Regions from separate parts of the Paenibacillus hubeiensis genome, predicted to be linked through region 2. Evidence: a T-box and tRNA genes for the amino acid it is inferred to sense, from the RefSeq annotation. Region 2 holds a T-box; the other holds one or more tRNA genes.

Region 1 (8,016 bases), on a different contig from region 2:
TCACCAAATCATAAAAGGGTTTGAGTTTGTCTTTTGCGCGGAAATTAAAAGATTGGTAAAGGTAATTGTTCAAGGTGGACATTTCGCCGAACTTACCTCCCAGCAGCTCTTGCACGGCTGCTGCGGCGTTCGGGTCGGGCTTGTGGACGTCAGGAATTTCAATGGCGATTTCATCCATACGTTTGAACATACCGAGATAGCCTCCTCATCATCATTTTGCGAAATGAAGGATCGTTCCGACAAGGGCTATTACACTTGAAATGATGGGAATAAACCATTTATTGGAGGATTGAGTCGGGAGTCGCAGTCCTGAAGAACCTATGTTTGTTATTTCCAAGCCGGTTGAATTTTCGATACAATGAGATGAAATGCCTTATTGGCTTTAAAGGATTGAATGGATAGGGATGAGGGGGATTTCAGTGAGAAAACATAAATTATGGCGAGCTGCCATGATCCTTTGGACGGTACTTGTGATCCTTTTGGGGGCTGAGATTTCGAGCACAGAGGTGACGTTTGCGTTTGAACAAGGCGGTGTTGACCAGGAGACGGCAGATCGGCTTGCCGAAAAATACGGGCTGACCCAAGATACGGGAACATCCCCGTCCGCCATGTCGGTGGATTGGGGAATAAGTTTTGGAGACGAGCTTGTTTCATTGGGTGGAGCAGTAAGTATGGTCAGGGCATTCACGCATCCGATGGTGTTCTTGGTTCGTATGTGGCTATGAATTAAACAGCTTGGGCACGCTAATAGAAATGCGGTTATGGAGGGAAAATAATGAGGACACTCTTTATTACTCTTATTGCAGTATTGCTTGGCGCGACTAGCGGTGGGACAGGATCGGCTTCTCCGATTCCCGATTATGCGAAATGGGGATTGATTGCAGTCAAAGAGACGCAGGCCAAATATGATGTCGACATTTTGGATTACAAACATATCGGCCGTTCGCCGCTTGCGGGCGGTTTGTCCCAGGAACAGTTCAAGCTGTGGGTGAAAGACAAAAACGGAAAGGAATTTGCCGTAAATGTACGCGTCAATTTCAATCCGGATACGCAAATGTTGAAAAACGTGGAGTTTACGGTTGAAAATCAATAGTGTGAAACAGGCGGGATGGAAGCCGGTTACCCTAAGACGGGGGTTCCGGCTTTTTTATATGGCGTGAGCATCCTTTTTTTGGAGGTTGAATAAAGAACCTATGTTCGCATATAATAAAAGCAAACAAATGTTCTTATTGGAGGGAATGGCATGATTGACAAATATGTCGGTCAGATGATCGAACTCGTTTACATGGATCGGGCAGGACGCATCACGCAGCGCGAGATCCGGATCAATAGCGTCAAGAGCGGGAAAATCCGAGCATCTTCCGGGGCCGACGGTTCGCCGCGGACGTTTCTGGAGCAAGGCATATTGGCATGGCGTCCTATTTCCGGTAAGGACAAGGAGGCGGGAGTATGCTGAATGATTTTGAACGAAAAATATTGCGTATTATCGTGAATTACGCTGGACAGCGGCGCCGTATGCCAAGGATGGATGAACTGGAGAACAAAACGGGCAGAAGCAAGGCGTTGATTCGCGAGTCCTTGCTGGAGCTTGAACGCAGGCAGCATATTTTGTGGGAGGATAAATCCTCGTTGGAGGGCATTCGCATATTGCAAGCATGGGAGCAGCCGCCGCAGCCTGTACGTAAGAGCGAGCCTGCCGGCGACCTTGCGGTCAAGTATTTTATGGAATACTGAACGTCCTATCCATAAGAAAACAAGCACCGATCCAATATCCAAGAGGATGGAAGGGTGCTTGCCAGTGGAATGCATGACTGCATCCGGGCTTTAGAATGGGGGAAGTTGATCCAGGTTGTTGGTTGGATCGCCATCGGCGTCGCCGCGGATGTACATTTCTCCATCCCTGCCTTTAAAGACGTTCACGCCCGCAATGGCACCGGACTTCACCTCAGCCAATGCTTGTTGATAATCCAGCACGCGCCCGGTGGAAGTCTGGAAAGCGGTCAGGTCGCCATCGCCGTTTTTCTGCACGGCCACGAACGTTTCACGATTCGTTGCATCCATCTGTACACTCTCCTTGTCTGCTGCGAATGGAATACTTCCTTAGGTAGGTTGGCCCCATTGCATGAATAATATGCGTAAAGAGAGCGATTGGCGATCTGCTTGCATGGGGAGCAATGGTGCACCTCTGGCGGGAGCAAGCAAGTTGTTACAGGCTTTTTCTCATCCGCACGTGCAAAATGCCTGCATCGTAAAAAGGCTCCGCGGAGATTACTTCATATCCCAGTTTTTCGTAAAAAGCTTGTGCTTGGCACTGGGCATCCAGCACGGAATAAGCAAGGCCCAGCTCACGCGCCCGCTCTTCCATGGCCAGCAGAAGCACACGGCCGTAGCCGAACGAGCGATGGGATTTAAGCACGGCGATGCGCTGCATTTTGGCCGTATCGTCAGCATAATAGACCAAACGGCCCGTCGCAACGGCTTGTCCGTCCACATGAAGCAATGCGTGATGCACGTCGGCGCTAATGACGTCATAATCGTCGATCTCGATTTCAGCCGGGACCTGTTGTTCTACCACAAATACATCATGGCGAATGTCCAACGCTTGTTGAAGTTGTTCCTCTGTCTGTGCATAGCTAATCTCCGCTGCCAATTCCATTCCTTCTTTCTTTCAATTCTGGCATAACATATCCGACTGAAATTATACAAAAAACGGCGGATGCTGTATAGTTGAGGGAATATATGGGAAAGTGGTGAGGGCGGGGTATGGCGGGAGTTGTGGTCATTGCCATTTTGATGTCGCTTGGAATGATGGTTCTTATGTACTTTGTTACCAAGAAGGCCTATTCTCGAAAATGGGATGAGGAGGAGTGAAGCCTTCCGAATCGTTCATGATTATTGCCTGTTCAAGGCAGAGATTCGACATGTCCTTGCGGGGAGTAAACGTCATGCTGAACGGATTTGGAATAAACGTCCCGCCACACAGGTAGATCGTTCGTTTCGTTGGGCTGCATCAGCTGCTGGATTTGCACCGTGCGTTCATCCTTCTCCAGACTGCAGCCCGTAATAACAATGCACATCAGCAGGGAGATTGAACCGAAGCACAAACGGGCAATGATCGGATGGGAAGTGGTTTTGGATTCCGGCATATTATTCAAAGGTTGGACCTCCATTACTTAATTGGTAATCTTACCATAGTGTGCTCAAAATCAGCGAAAATATAACGTTAAAAAAAAGGATTGACAGTGTACGCGTTTACTTGGTATGATACTGATACTTGATCGATACAACATTTAATATTTGATCTGATCTGTTAGCTCAGCTGGGAGAGCACTATCTTGACAGGGTAGGGGTCAGTGGTTCGAGCCCACTACAGATCATACACAAGAAGCCTTGCGCAGCAAGGCTTCTTTTCTTTTGCCGATCCAGATAATAAGCTATGAATAAATGAAGTTGGGGGACGAATCAACAAGTTCGAACGAAAGCTCCGAAACCCCATGTCGACGTTTTCCTCCGCTTGGCTGACTTTTTGATGATTGAAATATACCCTATATGGGTATATTATGAAAAGTGATTCCAACTCTATTCATTAAAGGAGATTACTCATGAAAAAGACGGCCAGCATCGGACTTGCTATATTGCTTCTCAGCACGATTGTGTTCAGCGGATGCGGAAAAAACGAACCGCAGCCAGTTAGCAGTTCGAACCATGAAGGAAACATGGAGGAGATGCATCATTCCGGCTCGGGCGAGCTGCCCGCGAATCTGAAGGAGAAAAGCCATCCGACCTTTCCGATCGGGAGCAAGGCAACGATGAATGCAGATCACATGCCCGGTATGAAGGGGGCTAAAGCTACGATTGTCGGTGCATATGAAACCACTGCTTACGCTGTTACGTATAAACCGACAACGGGTGGCCATCCCGTAGAAAACCATAAATGGGTTATACACGAAGAAATAAAGGACTCTGCCGATCAGCCGTATAAGCCTGGCGACGAGGTCATTCTCCAAGCCGACCATATGCCAGGAATGAAGGGGGCCGCAGCGACGGTCGAGACCGCCGAACCAACGACCGTTTATATGGTTGATTACAAGTCGACAACAGATGGAGAGATGGTTCGCAACCATAAATGGGTGACCGAACAAGAGCTGGCTGTTGATTGAGTTTCGAATTATTCCAAATTTGAAGTGATCTGGTGTTTAGTAGAGATTCAAAAACGACTTAGTAAACAGGAGGAGAATGGATATGATGGACTTCAGTAAGCCACCCCATGGCTCCGAAAGTTACACGCACCAGCAGCGTCACGAGGAGAATGAGCAAAAGTTGCTAGCCGGAGGCACCAGCATTTGGACAGAAATCAGTAACTGGCTGATTGTTGCCGGGATTTTTGTGGGCATTTTCCTGTTGTTTATATATGTGTTCTAAGCACTAAACAACTAAACTGCATTTGCTGCGAAGCCTCTGGACAGAGGCTTTTTTTGCGCCTGAACGTCGAACCATGGTTCAATCCTCATACTAAGCGTTGTGATCGACTCGTATACCGACGCCCTGCTCGCCATCACATTTGATGCATGCACACCTCTAGGCGAATTTCCATATAATGCTGTACTTCAACAAGCAATATGGGAAGCGGGGGAATCGGAATGGCAAAAGCAAAAGGCAAAAAGGCTTCGGCAGCAAAGAGTGACAAGGTTCGCGTATCGATGAAGTTGGTCACTTCGGATGTATGCGAACGATGTAAAACCCCTTGTGCCCGAGGGACGGAGTATGCTGCCAGAATGAGACTGGGTGGAGCGGTTGGCAAAGGCGTGCCCTGCATCCTGACTCGTCATATCTCCTCATAACGCTTATTTATCTACGCGCAGCATACGTTCAATATGCGCCGAATGGATGTGAAACGATGATATGGATCAGTCGGGAAATTTCCGGTTGATCCTTTTTGTATGCGTTTTAGCCTATGGGCTCGCGATCAGCTCGGGTTCAGCATGGATATTCCCGTTCCAACTGAATCGAAATTGTGTCCTATGCTTGGATCAGAGCGCTGTCTTTGCCATTTTCGTGCAACTTCGAGATCATTGATGATTGATGGTGACAAAAAATAAAATTTGTCATTCGTCATTCGCTGTGGTATTCTATCTGCAACGGAGGTGAGCGAAGAAGGCTGGGGCCATCTTGCAAACAAATGACCAAACAGAAAGCAACTGAATTTTTGACCAAAGAGCAGATTATGGAGGCTACGCAGGATACGGTAAGGCGCTACGGAGCGGCCAAATCCTCAGTGACGGATGTCGCCAAACGTCTTGGCGTAAGCCACGGTACCATATACAGGCATTACGCGAGCAAACAAGAACTGTTTGAGGCCGTCACCGAGAAATGGCTTGAAGAGGAGATCATTGCCCGGTTGGATGAGATCGTTAACGACCGGGAGCTTTCGGGCCAAGGTATCCGTCACGTTCATGCCTATATTCAAACCTTGGTGCAGCGGAAGCGTCATTATGCCGAGACGGATGCCGAGTTGTTTGATTTGTACGCCAAAGTTACGGAACAATCGGCTGACATTATCCAAGCCCATGTGCGGAACATGATCGCGCAGATCCGGGAAATTCTTGAAAAGAACCACCTTTTTGACGCTGCCGATTCGGGGAATATCGCGGCCGCCGTGTTGCAATCCACTGCCCGTTTTCATCACCCGGCACATGCCTACGAATGGAAACAGGCTGCCATCGAAGCGGAATTCGGCCAGGTATGGAACTTGGTAGAGAAAGGGCTTATCCAATTACAAGCGGAGAGGAAGTAGACTTATGAACCATTTAAGCGGCAAAGTAGCGATCGTAACAGGCTCATCACGCGGCATCGGACGCGCCATTGCGGAGAAACTGGCAGACCAGGGCGCGGACATCGTAATCAACTATACAAGCAATGTTGTCCAGGCTGAGGCGGCGGCACAGGCCATTCGGCAAAAAGGCGTACGCGCAGCCGTTGTCCAAGCTAACCTTGCACGCAAGGAGGAGGTTGAACGGCTGTTTGAAGAGGCGATTGCCCAGTTAGGCAAAGTGGACATTCTGGTTAACAATGCAGGCATCATGAAAACAACGCCGCTTGCCGATGTCACGGAGCAGGAGTTTGACCAACAGTTTGCGATCAATGTGAAGGGGACGTTTTTTGCATGCCAGCAGGCGATGAAACATATGACGGAAGGCGGAAGCATCGTCAATTTCTCCACCTCGGTAGTGGGGCAAATGTTTCCGGCTTACAGCGTGTATGCTGGCACGAAAGGAGCCGTGGAGCAATTCACGCGCCAATTGGCGAAGGAATTCGGGTCCAGGCAAATCACGATTAACGCGGTGGCGCCGGGTCCGGTCCTTACTGAATTGTTTACTGAGGGAAAAACGGAGCAGCAGATAGAAGGCATGCGCAAATTGAATGCGTTTGGGCGGCTGGGGGAACCGGAAGACATTGCCGACGTCGTTTCTTTCCTAGTCGGGCCTGAATCCCGGTGGGTTACCGGGCAAACGCTCCGTGCCAATGGCGGCTTCATTTGAGCATGGGCATGTGAATTTGCTTCGGCTGAGAAGGGGTTGGCAACAACGAGATCATGGAGGTTTCCTGACACACAGGAAATCTCTTTTTTTCAATCCATGGAGTGGAAAAAATGTTGGATAAAAAATGAAAAATAATGAAAAACGGCGCAACTTTGTGAGCGAATCTGCAGTATAAATGTACAACAGCAGCAGCAGGGGAGGGAAATTGGCGCATGAAGTGGAAGAGGGTCTTGCTCTGTGTCAGCATATTTTCCTTGCTTGGCGGATCTCTACTGTTTGCAGATTCCGTGAACGAGAAGATTCGGGTACTCATCAATGGCAAGGAAGCGGCTGACGGCGGTTATTTGATTGATGGAACCACCTATGTTCCTGTGAGGGAAGCGGGCGGCATCGCCAAATGGGACAACAGTAGCAAGCGGGTGACGGTGATTAAGCCCAATGTACATATTTTTCTGTTCAAAGGAGACACTGTATTTGGCAACGTGAACGTGGGCAAGCTGAAGTTCAACGTGTTCTCACAAGTCGACAGTCTGACGACCGACGTGGCTGCCGTGAAGTTGACGATTACGAACCCGAGCGGGCAGGTGAAGGATATTCAGTCCCAGGAGCTGACAACCCAGAAAGATAACTTCTGGTTCCGCACGTATGATTTCACGTATGATTTCAGCCGCGCAGGCAAATATTCAATCGGTTTTCATATTAAGGAAAATGCAAACAGCAATTACGTGCAGGTCGCCGAGAAAGTCATTACCGCACTAAACGAATAAACCCGAATCACGCCCGCGGTCGAAATTGACCTGGCACTATGAACATGTTACGATATGCAAGGTTACACAATTTCAATCGATGAAGCGAGGTATATCAATGAGCGATCACACACATGAACACGGCGATGCCTGCGGCTGCGGTCACGATCATGACCACGACCACGAGCATGAAGAAGTTCTTCTGACGCTGACAGACGAGAACGGAAACGACGTGGAGATGGTTTTGGTGGAGACGTTTGACGTGGAAGACCATGTTTATGCGCTCCTGCTGGAACGTAACAATCCTGAAGCTGACGGTATCATTTTCCGCATGGAAGAAGAAAACGAGGAAATGGTACTCTACAATATCGAAGACGAAGCAGAGTGGAGCCGTGTTGAAGCGGCTTATAACGAACTCGTTGCAGGACAGGAATAAGTCAGGCTCCAACGACGAACAGACAGGCCCCTTTTGCAAGGGGCCTTTTGTGTTGCGCAAAAGTGCGAGATGAAAAAGACCAGGCCTGATGGCCTGGTCTTGAGCAGTCTTGTCGTGAGAGAAGCATGAGAATCGATTAGAAAATCGCGTCGGCTTCCACGATCACCTTAACATTCGTAACGCTGCGGTCCTCAGGTCCTTTTACGGGCAGGCCCACTTCGACGTGATCGACAATGTAGTCGATATTTTCCTGCGTGATGACCTCGCCCGGCAACAGAATCGGAATGCCCGGAGG
Region 2 (8,016 bases):
GGCGCATGGTCTGATCGAGCACATAAGCCAATACGGATTGGGTTTTCTTTTTCGCCACAGGATCTTCGCCGTAAAAGGACAATTTTGCAAATTCGATGTACCAGTCGCACAGATCGTCCCAGATGAAGTTGTAGAGGAGACGACCGGTTTCGCCAAATTCATACGCTTCGATTAGACGCGTAATGTCACGGGAAGTTTCGTTCAGACGGTGCAAAATCCAATAATCCGCGGTCCCAAGCTCGCCGGAAATGTCGCGATCCTCGATAGTGAAGCCTTCCAGGTTCATCAGGGCAAAGCGGGATGCATTCCAGATTTTGTTCGCAAAGTTGCGGGCCTGCTCCACGCGTTCCCAGCGGAAACGCAAATCTTGCCCCGGCGTGCTGCTCGTCGAGATCATGTAACGCATGGCATCCGCGCCGTATTTCTCGATAACGTCGAGCGGATCAACCCCGTTGCCAAGCGACTTGGACATTTTGCGTCCTTCCGAATCACGCACCAATCCGTGCATGAGTACGTCCTTGAACGGAATTTCGTCCGTGAATTCCAGCGCAGTGAAAATCATGCGCGCAACCCAGAAATAAATGATGTCATAACCCGTTACAAGCACGCTGGTCGGGTAGTAACGTTTCAGGTCGTCCGTATCTTCCGGCCATCCGAGCGTGGAGAACGGCCACAGCGCGGAGCTGAACCACGTATCGAGCACATCCTCGTCTTGTCTCAGGTTGCGGCCCGCATATTCAGGGAGCGTTGTCGGATCTTCGGCGGAGACGATAATTTCGCCAGTTTCGTCGTCATACCAGGCAGGAATCCGGTGACCCCACCACAGTTGGCGGGAAATACACCAATCGCGAACGTTCTCGATCCAGTTCAAATAGGTTTTCTCGAAACGTTCCGGCACAAAGCGTACGCCGTCGCCTTCTTGCTGTTTCTTGATGGCTCTTTCGGCGAGCGGCTTCATTTCAACGAACCACTGCGTGGACAGATAAGGCTCGATTACGGCCCCCGTACGTTCGCTGTGGCCAACCTGATGGACATGGTCCTCAATGTTGATCAGCACGCCCAGCTCTTTCAGGTCTGCAACAATTTGTTTGCGGCAGTCGCTGCGATCCATGCCTTGATACTTGCCTGCTTCGGCATTCATCGTTCCCGTTTCATCCATGACGATAATTTGCGGCAGATCGTGGCGCAAACCGACTTCGAAGTCGTTCGGGTCATGCGCAGGCGTAATTTTAACGGCACCGCTTCCGAACTCTTTGTCGACGTACTCGTCCGCAATAATCGGGATTTCGCGGCCGATGATCGGCAGCACGAGCGTTTTGCCAATCATGTCGGCATAACGTTCGTCTTTGGGATGCACGGCTACGGCCGTGTCGCCAAGCATCGTTTCCGGACGCGTCGTTGCCACGGTAATATGGCCGCTTCCGTCCTTGAGCGGGTATTGCAAATGGTACAGGTGGCCCTGAACCTCTTTATATTCAACCTCGATGTCGGACAACGCCGTCCGGTTCACCGGATCCCAGTTAATGATCTTTTTGCCGCGGTAAATCAGACCTTTCTCGTACAGCTGCACAAACACTTTGCGCACCGCTTTGGACAAACCTTCGTCCAGTGTAAAACGCTCGCGGGAGTAGTCCAGCGACAGGCCCATTTTGCCCCATTGCTCGCGAATCGTCGTTGCATATTGTTCCTTCCAGTCCCAAACGCGATCCAGGAATTTCTCACGGCCGAGATCGTAGCGGGTCAGTCCTTCTTCCCGAAGCTTTTGTTCCACTTTGGTCTGAGTCGCGATTCCCGCATGGTCCGATCCCGGCAGCCACAGCGCATCGTAACCTTGCATCCGTTTGGTACGGATCAGGATGTCCTGCAGCGTAAAGTCGAGCGCGTGCCCGATATGCAGCATGCCGGTTACGTTCGGCGGCGGAATTACGATGGTAAAAGGCTCAGCGTCTTTGCGCTGTCCTGCTTGAAAATATCCTCGCTCGATCCAGGTCTGATACCATTTTTGCTCCGCAGCCTTCGGGTCATATGTCGTCGGCATTTCGGTTGCGGCTGACTTGTTTTGTTCCGTCATTTGTCATTCCTCCGTTACTCATCATCTTCGCCAAAAAACAAAAAAACCTTTCATCCCTCAAAGGACGAAAGGTTAGCTTTCGCGGTACCACCTTTGTTTCACGCAAGCACAGACCAAGACAGAGCATCCTTGAGGCTTCGCGTGACACTTTAAGCAGATAACGGCTGCTACCGGCCCATTCTATCAAGCAGGGATGAAGCTCATGCCGCTTCACGAACTCCCGCGTTCAAACAGGCAACTCCCGGGCGACTTCGATCAGCTGGTTCCTGCGGAATTTTTCAGCGCTGCAATCCCGCTCTCTGAAAGGTCATACTGTCTACTACTCCCGATCTTCGTCTTTCCTTAAAATTCCCATGAGGCTAATGAAATAACCAAACACCCGCCATTCGCGGATGTTAGGAAAAAACCTAAACACATCATACCTTGCCCGTGCCCGATAGTCAACCTGGCAACCGCTGATTCACGTCCCTGCCATGCGTTTTGCGGCATACCAATGGCAAAAACCCGCAATCCAAACGGATCACGGGTGAAACAGGCTTGTTTTTGATTCCAGAACAAACCCTTAACGGCATTGCCATTCAAGGGATGTAAAGGACCTGACCCTCTTCGACGACCTGTTCGGAGAGGCGGTTATACAACTGCAATTCCCTCGTCGTCAATTGATAGCGGTCGGCGATGGTATCCAGCGTTTCTTCCCGTTGAACGATGCACATTTTCACCTTTCGGAAAGGCGTCTGCTCTACGAGCGAACCCAAAAACAGGTTTTTCCACTGCACCTCTTCCGAAGCAGCAGACGGTTCCCGCGACGTTTCTGCAGCCGCCTCATTGGGGCGCTCCTCCTCTGCCTCTCTCGTGCCTTTGCCCGAAATCAAAGATGAAATGCCAAACCCATCCTCCTGGGGCGGACGCGTCTCCCGTTTGCTGCCAAAAGCCACCTTGAGTTCCGGCTTGTCTTCCGTTTCTGCCACGGGTTCGGGAATCGCCGATGGAGTTTCTGCCGGGGGATCAGCCAGCTGCACCTCATTAGACTCGCGTTCCTTTGCAGGAACAACCGCTTCAGAAGCGGCAAACACGTCCTGCCAGTTTTCCCCTCCTGCCGACTCTTCCTTCTGTTCTTCCTGCGTTGGAGCGGATCTTGTTTCTCCAAGGGTCCATGGGTTCGCAAAGGCTTCACGGGATTGACGAGATTCCTGAGCTTCCCGCTCCTGGTTTGCATGTTCCGGCAATGACGATGCCGAAAGTGCATGCCATGCAGGCAAGCTTGGTTCAGGTTCCGGTGGAGCCGGTACCTTCGCGGCATCCGCAGCGGTTCTTTCTTCGACATCCGTATTAGCGTCCGGGTCCGAAGCCGTATCGATCGGCTCGGAATATGCCGCTCCAAAGAAGGATAGATGGGCTGCTCCGTTCGCTTCAGCCGCCTCGTTTGCTTCCGCCTCTTCCACCACTCCCGGCTCACGCTCGGTTGCCTCCTGCGCAAGGAGTTGAGGTTGCTCCGCCGGAACCTGCCCGGAAACAGGACCGTTGATCGTTTCAGGCTCTAACGAATCGTCCAAACGAAAGGCATTGTCCGCTTCAGGCTGGTATAGAAGCCCCCTAGCCGCCTCGTCCAGTTTGGGCGCTCCAATAAGCCTCTCCTCTTCGCTTCGCTGCAGCAGATATTCCTGGGCGTGAACGTTTATTTCGCTATCAGGTTGCTCCGGTTCCGTTTCGAAGCCATCCTGCGGCAGCTCCGGCGAATGAACGACTGTGAACTCGTCTGCCGGCCACCCTTGGTTCTCCTCCGCCGCAAAACCCTGAATGCCCCGAAGCGACAACACGCCGGTAATGTTCAAGCTTCGCTCCGATAACAGATCAACATCAAAGTTTTCAATTTCGATCGAAATATCATCAAGGGACCGAACCCGGTTGAGCGGAACCGTGATTTCAACAGGAATGAAATGTTTCAACTCTTCGGAATAGTCATTCTCTCCCCTATAAGCCCCCGTTAGCAGCAAATGCCCCCTAAGTGTCGCGTAATCTTCCTGACCGATCACCTGAATGCGCGGAAAAAGCTCAATTTCCTCCAGTTCCTCAATCGCAGGGACTCCCTCTGACAAATGAACGCGCTCATAAATATCGAACCGCAAACCATATGGTTGATTCAGCAAAGGTGGCGTCCTCCTTTCGGCATATGTTCACCATAATCCTTCTCATGGGACTGATGCATGGTCCAAATGTTTCATTACCCCATCTATATGCCCTGCATGAGATAAGCATGCCACCTTTTCCTCAAACCTTATGTTTTAATGGTCCTGGCCCTCCCGCTTGGCCAACTGTTCGAAATCGGACGGCCACGGATCGGCGACCTCCACCTTAGCTCCCGTCAGCGGGTGCGCAAAAGTCAGCCTTTCCCCGTGAAGCGCTTGTCGGCCGATCTGTTCTTTCCGGCCTCCGTATAACACGTCCCCGACAAGGGGATGACCGACGTGAGCCATGTGCACCCGAATCTGGTGGGTGCGTCCCGTTTCCAGCTTTAACCGCACAAGCGTTGCGTTTTCCCATACCTCTACAACCTGCACACGGGTAATCGCCTCCTGTCCCCCATCGGACACGCGCCTTCGCTGTTTGTGATGCCTGTCTTTGCCGATCGGTGCATCAATGATTTTCAGCCGCCCCGGAATCTTGCCTCCTGCAATGGCAACATATTGCCGGTCGATCTCCTTGCGGCGCATGGCTTCGTCCAGCTTGGCTAAAGCAAATGCGTTTTTGGCGTACAAAACCGGACCTGTCGTATCCTCGTCCAAACGATGAATGTGGCGCACGCGGGTTTGTATCCCGTTCATCTCATAGTAAGCTGCCACGGCATGATCCAGAGTGACCGCCCGGTCCTCGCGGCTGCCGTCCGAATGCAGCTTCATGCCTGCCGGCTTGTGTACCACAAGGCAAAAATCATCCTCGTATAATACGTCAATATCTGCCCAGCGCGGCTCCACGTCCAGGGGAAGAGAAGCAAAAAGGGCCAGCCTTAGCCGGTCCCCTGCCAGTTGTATGCCGCCTGTCGCCTTGAGCTGGCGGAGCATTTTGTCGGGCATGCCAAGCTCCGAGAGCAGCCACTGCTCGGCTGCAGCTTGTCTGTCAGCACTGCCCGTTACTTTTTTTCCCGGCGTCAGCTCAAGCCAATCCCCGCGGCGTTTCCAACTTGTTATGCTCATAGCGATTGCAATGCCTTGCGGTTTGCCTCGATCGTGTCGTCGATGTCTTGTTCCGTGTGGACGCCCGATACGAACATGCCCTCAAACTGGGACGGTGCCACACTGACACCTTGATCGATCATGGATGCAAAGTAGCGACGGAAATGATCCAGATTGCTTTCTTTGGCTATGTCATAGCTCGTCACCGGAGTCCCCGTAAAGAACGGGCAGACCATGGAGCCGACCCGGTTGATCGTGACCGGAATGCCGGCTTCCGCCGCATTTTGCTCGAATCCGGACTGCAGGCGTGCAGATAGCGTTTCAAGCCGATCATAAACTTCGGGCGTAAGCAGCTTCAAAGTTGTATATCCGGCAGTCATCGCAAGCGGATTGCCGCTAAGCGTTCCGGCCTGGTAGATCGGTCCGGTCGGCGCGATCTGCTCCATCAGGTCCCGTCTGCCGCCGTAGGCACCAACAGGCAAACCGCCGCCAATCACTTTGCCGAGACAAGTCAGGTCAGGCGTTACCCCAAAGCGTCCTTGGGCACAGTTCAGGCCAACCCGGAAGCCTGTCATCACTTCATCGAAAATAAGCAAACTGCCGTATTGTTCCGTCAGGCTGCGCAGCCCTTCAAGAAATCCCGGTAGCGGCGGCACAACACCCATGTTTCCGGCCACGGGCTCCACGATCACGGCGGCAAGCTCCTCACCATAACGCTCGAATGCCAGGCTTACGGATTCCAGATCATTGTACGGAACCGTAATCGTATTGCTTGCTACACCTTCGGGCACGCCAGGGCTATCCGGCAATCCAAGCGTGGCCACGCCCGATCCGGCTTTGATCAGCAGGCTGTCCGCATGTCCGTGATAGGAGCCCTCGAATTTCAAAATTTTGCTGCGGCCGGTCACGCCGCGAGCCAAGCGGATCGCACTCATCGTCGCTTCCGTACCCGAATTGACCATGCGCACGATGTCGATCGAAGGTACGCGCTCGCACACGAGCTTGGCCATTTCCGTCTCGATGAGCGTTGGAGCCCCAAAGCTCGTCCCTTTCAGGGCAGTCTCGCGCAAAGCTTCCACAACATCGGGATGGGCATGCCCCATAATCAGCGGTCCCCAGGAAGCGACATAATCGATGAATTCGTTCCCGTCGATATCGTAGATTTTGGAGCCTTCGCCGCGCTCTGCATAGATTGGCGTCAATCCAACCGATTTGAATGCGCGAACCGGACTGTTCACTCCACCGGGTATGTACTGCTTGGCTTCCTCAAATGCGCTGCGGGAGCGCTCGTCGTTCCGACGGCTTCCTTGTTGTGCGGTCATTGAACATCCTCCTTTGGATTATCCTCCGGCTGTCCATACAATCAAGTACCGACAGCCGGATGGAAACTTCAACATCAATTTGCTATTTAACGATGGAGTAATGGCTCGGGTGCCATGTCCATGATGCTTATATGGTCTAACCGTTTATTTCTCGGCAAGCCAGCGGCAAGCGTCCTTGCCATGATACGTTATGATCATGTCCGCGCCGGCACGTTTCATGCTGAGCAGGATTTCCATGGCCACTTTTTTCTCATCGATCCAACCTTGCATCGCAGCCGCTTTGACCATCGCGTATTCACCGCTCACATTATAAGCAACCAGCGGCAAGTCGAATTGATCCTTGATCGTGCGCATGACGTCCAGGTAGGAAAGGGATGGCTTCACCATCAGCATATCAGCGCCTTCGAGTACATCTGTCTCCGCTTCGCGAATGGCTTCCCGAACGTTAGCCGGGTCCATCTGATATGATTTGCGGTCCCCGAATTGCGGCGTGGAATCGGCAGCCTCACGGAACGGACCGTAGAAGGCGGAGGCGTATTTGACGGAATAGGACATAATCGGAATATGGCTGAAGCCATTTTCGTCCAGTCCCGCCCGGATGGCTTGCACGAAACCGTCCATCATGTTGGAAGGTGCGATGATATCCGCCCCCGCCTTCGCTTGGGATACCGCGGTTTTGACCAACAGCTCCAGCGATTCATCATTCATCACATCGCCGCATACATGCCCGTCCACTTCGGTGGTATGCACCATGCCGCAGTGGCCGTGATCGGTATATTCGCACAGGCAGGTATCCGCTACAACGATCAGTTCGGGATACCAGGATTTGATCAAACGCGTCGCTTCCTGCACGATGCCGTCATCGGCGAAACCGGAAGTGCCTACACTATCCTTCGTTTCCGGAATGCCGAACAATAAGACGGCCGGGATTCCAAGTTCAACAATTTCGGTGACCTCTTCCTTAAGTCGGTCCAACGAGAACCGGAATACGCCGGGCATCGATTTGATCTCGGATTTGACGTTCTCTCCATAAATAACGTAAATCGGCTGGATGAAATCATCCACCGACAGATGTGTTTCTCTCACCATATTGCGAATGCCCGCTGACTGGCGCAAACGGCGATGACGTACAATCGGAAAACTCATAACGTAATGCCTCCCTTAAAATATGTTCATGCAAAAAGGGAAGCGCGCCGGGTTCATATCGAAATCAGCACGCTTCTGTCGTAAGCGCAACCTTGCAATGATCGCACTCTTCGGTTCAGTTCATTAACACCCGATCAACGTGAATCCTTGCCTGCAAGTACAGGCTTTCTTTGCCACTCGCACAGTGCCGAAATCAGGCTCTCCATCGTCGCTTCTTTCGCCATCATCGTTACATGCAATCCGGCCTTCTCGGCCGTTTTGGCTGTAACCGGCCCAATGCACGCAATTTCCACGTTTTTCAGCAGCG

The links. The T-box of region 2 lies ahead of RSX24_RS19680 (valine--tRNA ligase). A T-box ahead of a tRNA ligase gene usually reads a tRNA of that ligase, here a tRNA-Val.
Region 1: it encodes a tRNA-Val, which carries the amino acid that the T-box ahead of RSX24_RS19680 (valine--tRNA ligase) is inferred to sense. The anticodon was not compared.

Annotation. Positions count from the first base shown of each region.
Region 1 covers NZ_JAVYAE020000009.1:4,679-12,694, reverse strand. Annotated here, with positions in the region: gene RSX24_RS20840 (manganese catalase family protein) at 1-190, opposite strand, end outside; gene RSX24_RS20835 (hypothetical protein) at 420-725, shown strand; gene RSX24_RS20830 (DUF3889 domain-containing protein) at 776-1,093, shown strand; gene RSX24_RS20825 (hypothetical protein) at 1,244-1,456, shown strand; gene RSX24_RS20820 (LexA family transcriptional regulator) at 1,450-1,734, shown strand; gene RSX24_RS20815 (DUF3892 domain-containing protein) at 1,825-2,061, opposite strand; gene RSX24_RS20810 (GNAT family N-acetyltransferase) at 2,207-2,650, opposite strand; gene RSX24_RS20805 (hypothetical protein) at 2,904-3,155, opposite strand; tRNA gene RSX24_RS20800 (tRNA-Val) at 3,305-3,377, shown strand; gene RSX24_RS20795 (YdhK family protein) at 3,603-4,160, shown strand; gene RSX24_RS20790 (hypothetical protein) at 4,243-4,422, shown strand; gene RSX24_RS20785 (hypothetical protein) at 4,641-4,841, shown strand; gene RSX24_RS20780 (TetR/AcrR family transcriptional regulator) at 5,180-5,794, shown strand; gene RSX24_RS20775 (SDR family oxidoreductase) at 5,799-6,539, shown strand; gene RSX24_RS20770 (stalk domain-containing protein) at 6,752-7,306, shown strand; gene RSX24_RS20765 (DUF1292 domain-containing protein) at 7,404-7,721, shown strand; gene RSX24_RS20760 (aminotransferase class I/II-fold pyridoxal phosphate-dependent enzyme) at 7,858-8,016, opposite strand, start outside.
Region 2 covers NZ_JAVYAE020000008.1:25,339-33,354, forward strand. Annotated here, with positions in the region: gene RSX24_RS19680 (valine--tRNA ligase) at 1-2,071, opposite strand, end outside; T-box leader at 2,129-2,413, opposite strand; gene RSX24_RS19685 (LysM peptidoglycan-binding domain-containing protein) at 2,650-4,218, opposite strand; gene RSX24_RS19690 (RluA family pseudouridine synthase) at 4,354-5,262, opposite strand; gene hemL (glutamate-1-semialdehyde 2,1-aminomutase) at 5,259-6,563, opposite strand; gene hemB (porphobilinogen synthase) at 6,708-7,709, opposite strand; gene cobA (uroporphyrinogen-III C-methyltransferase) at 7,844-8,016, opposite strand, start outside.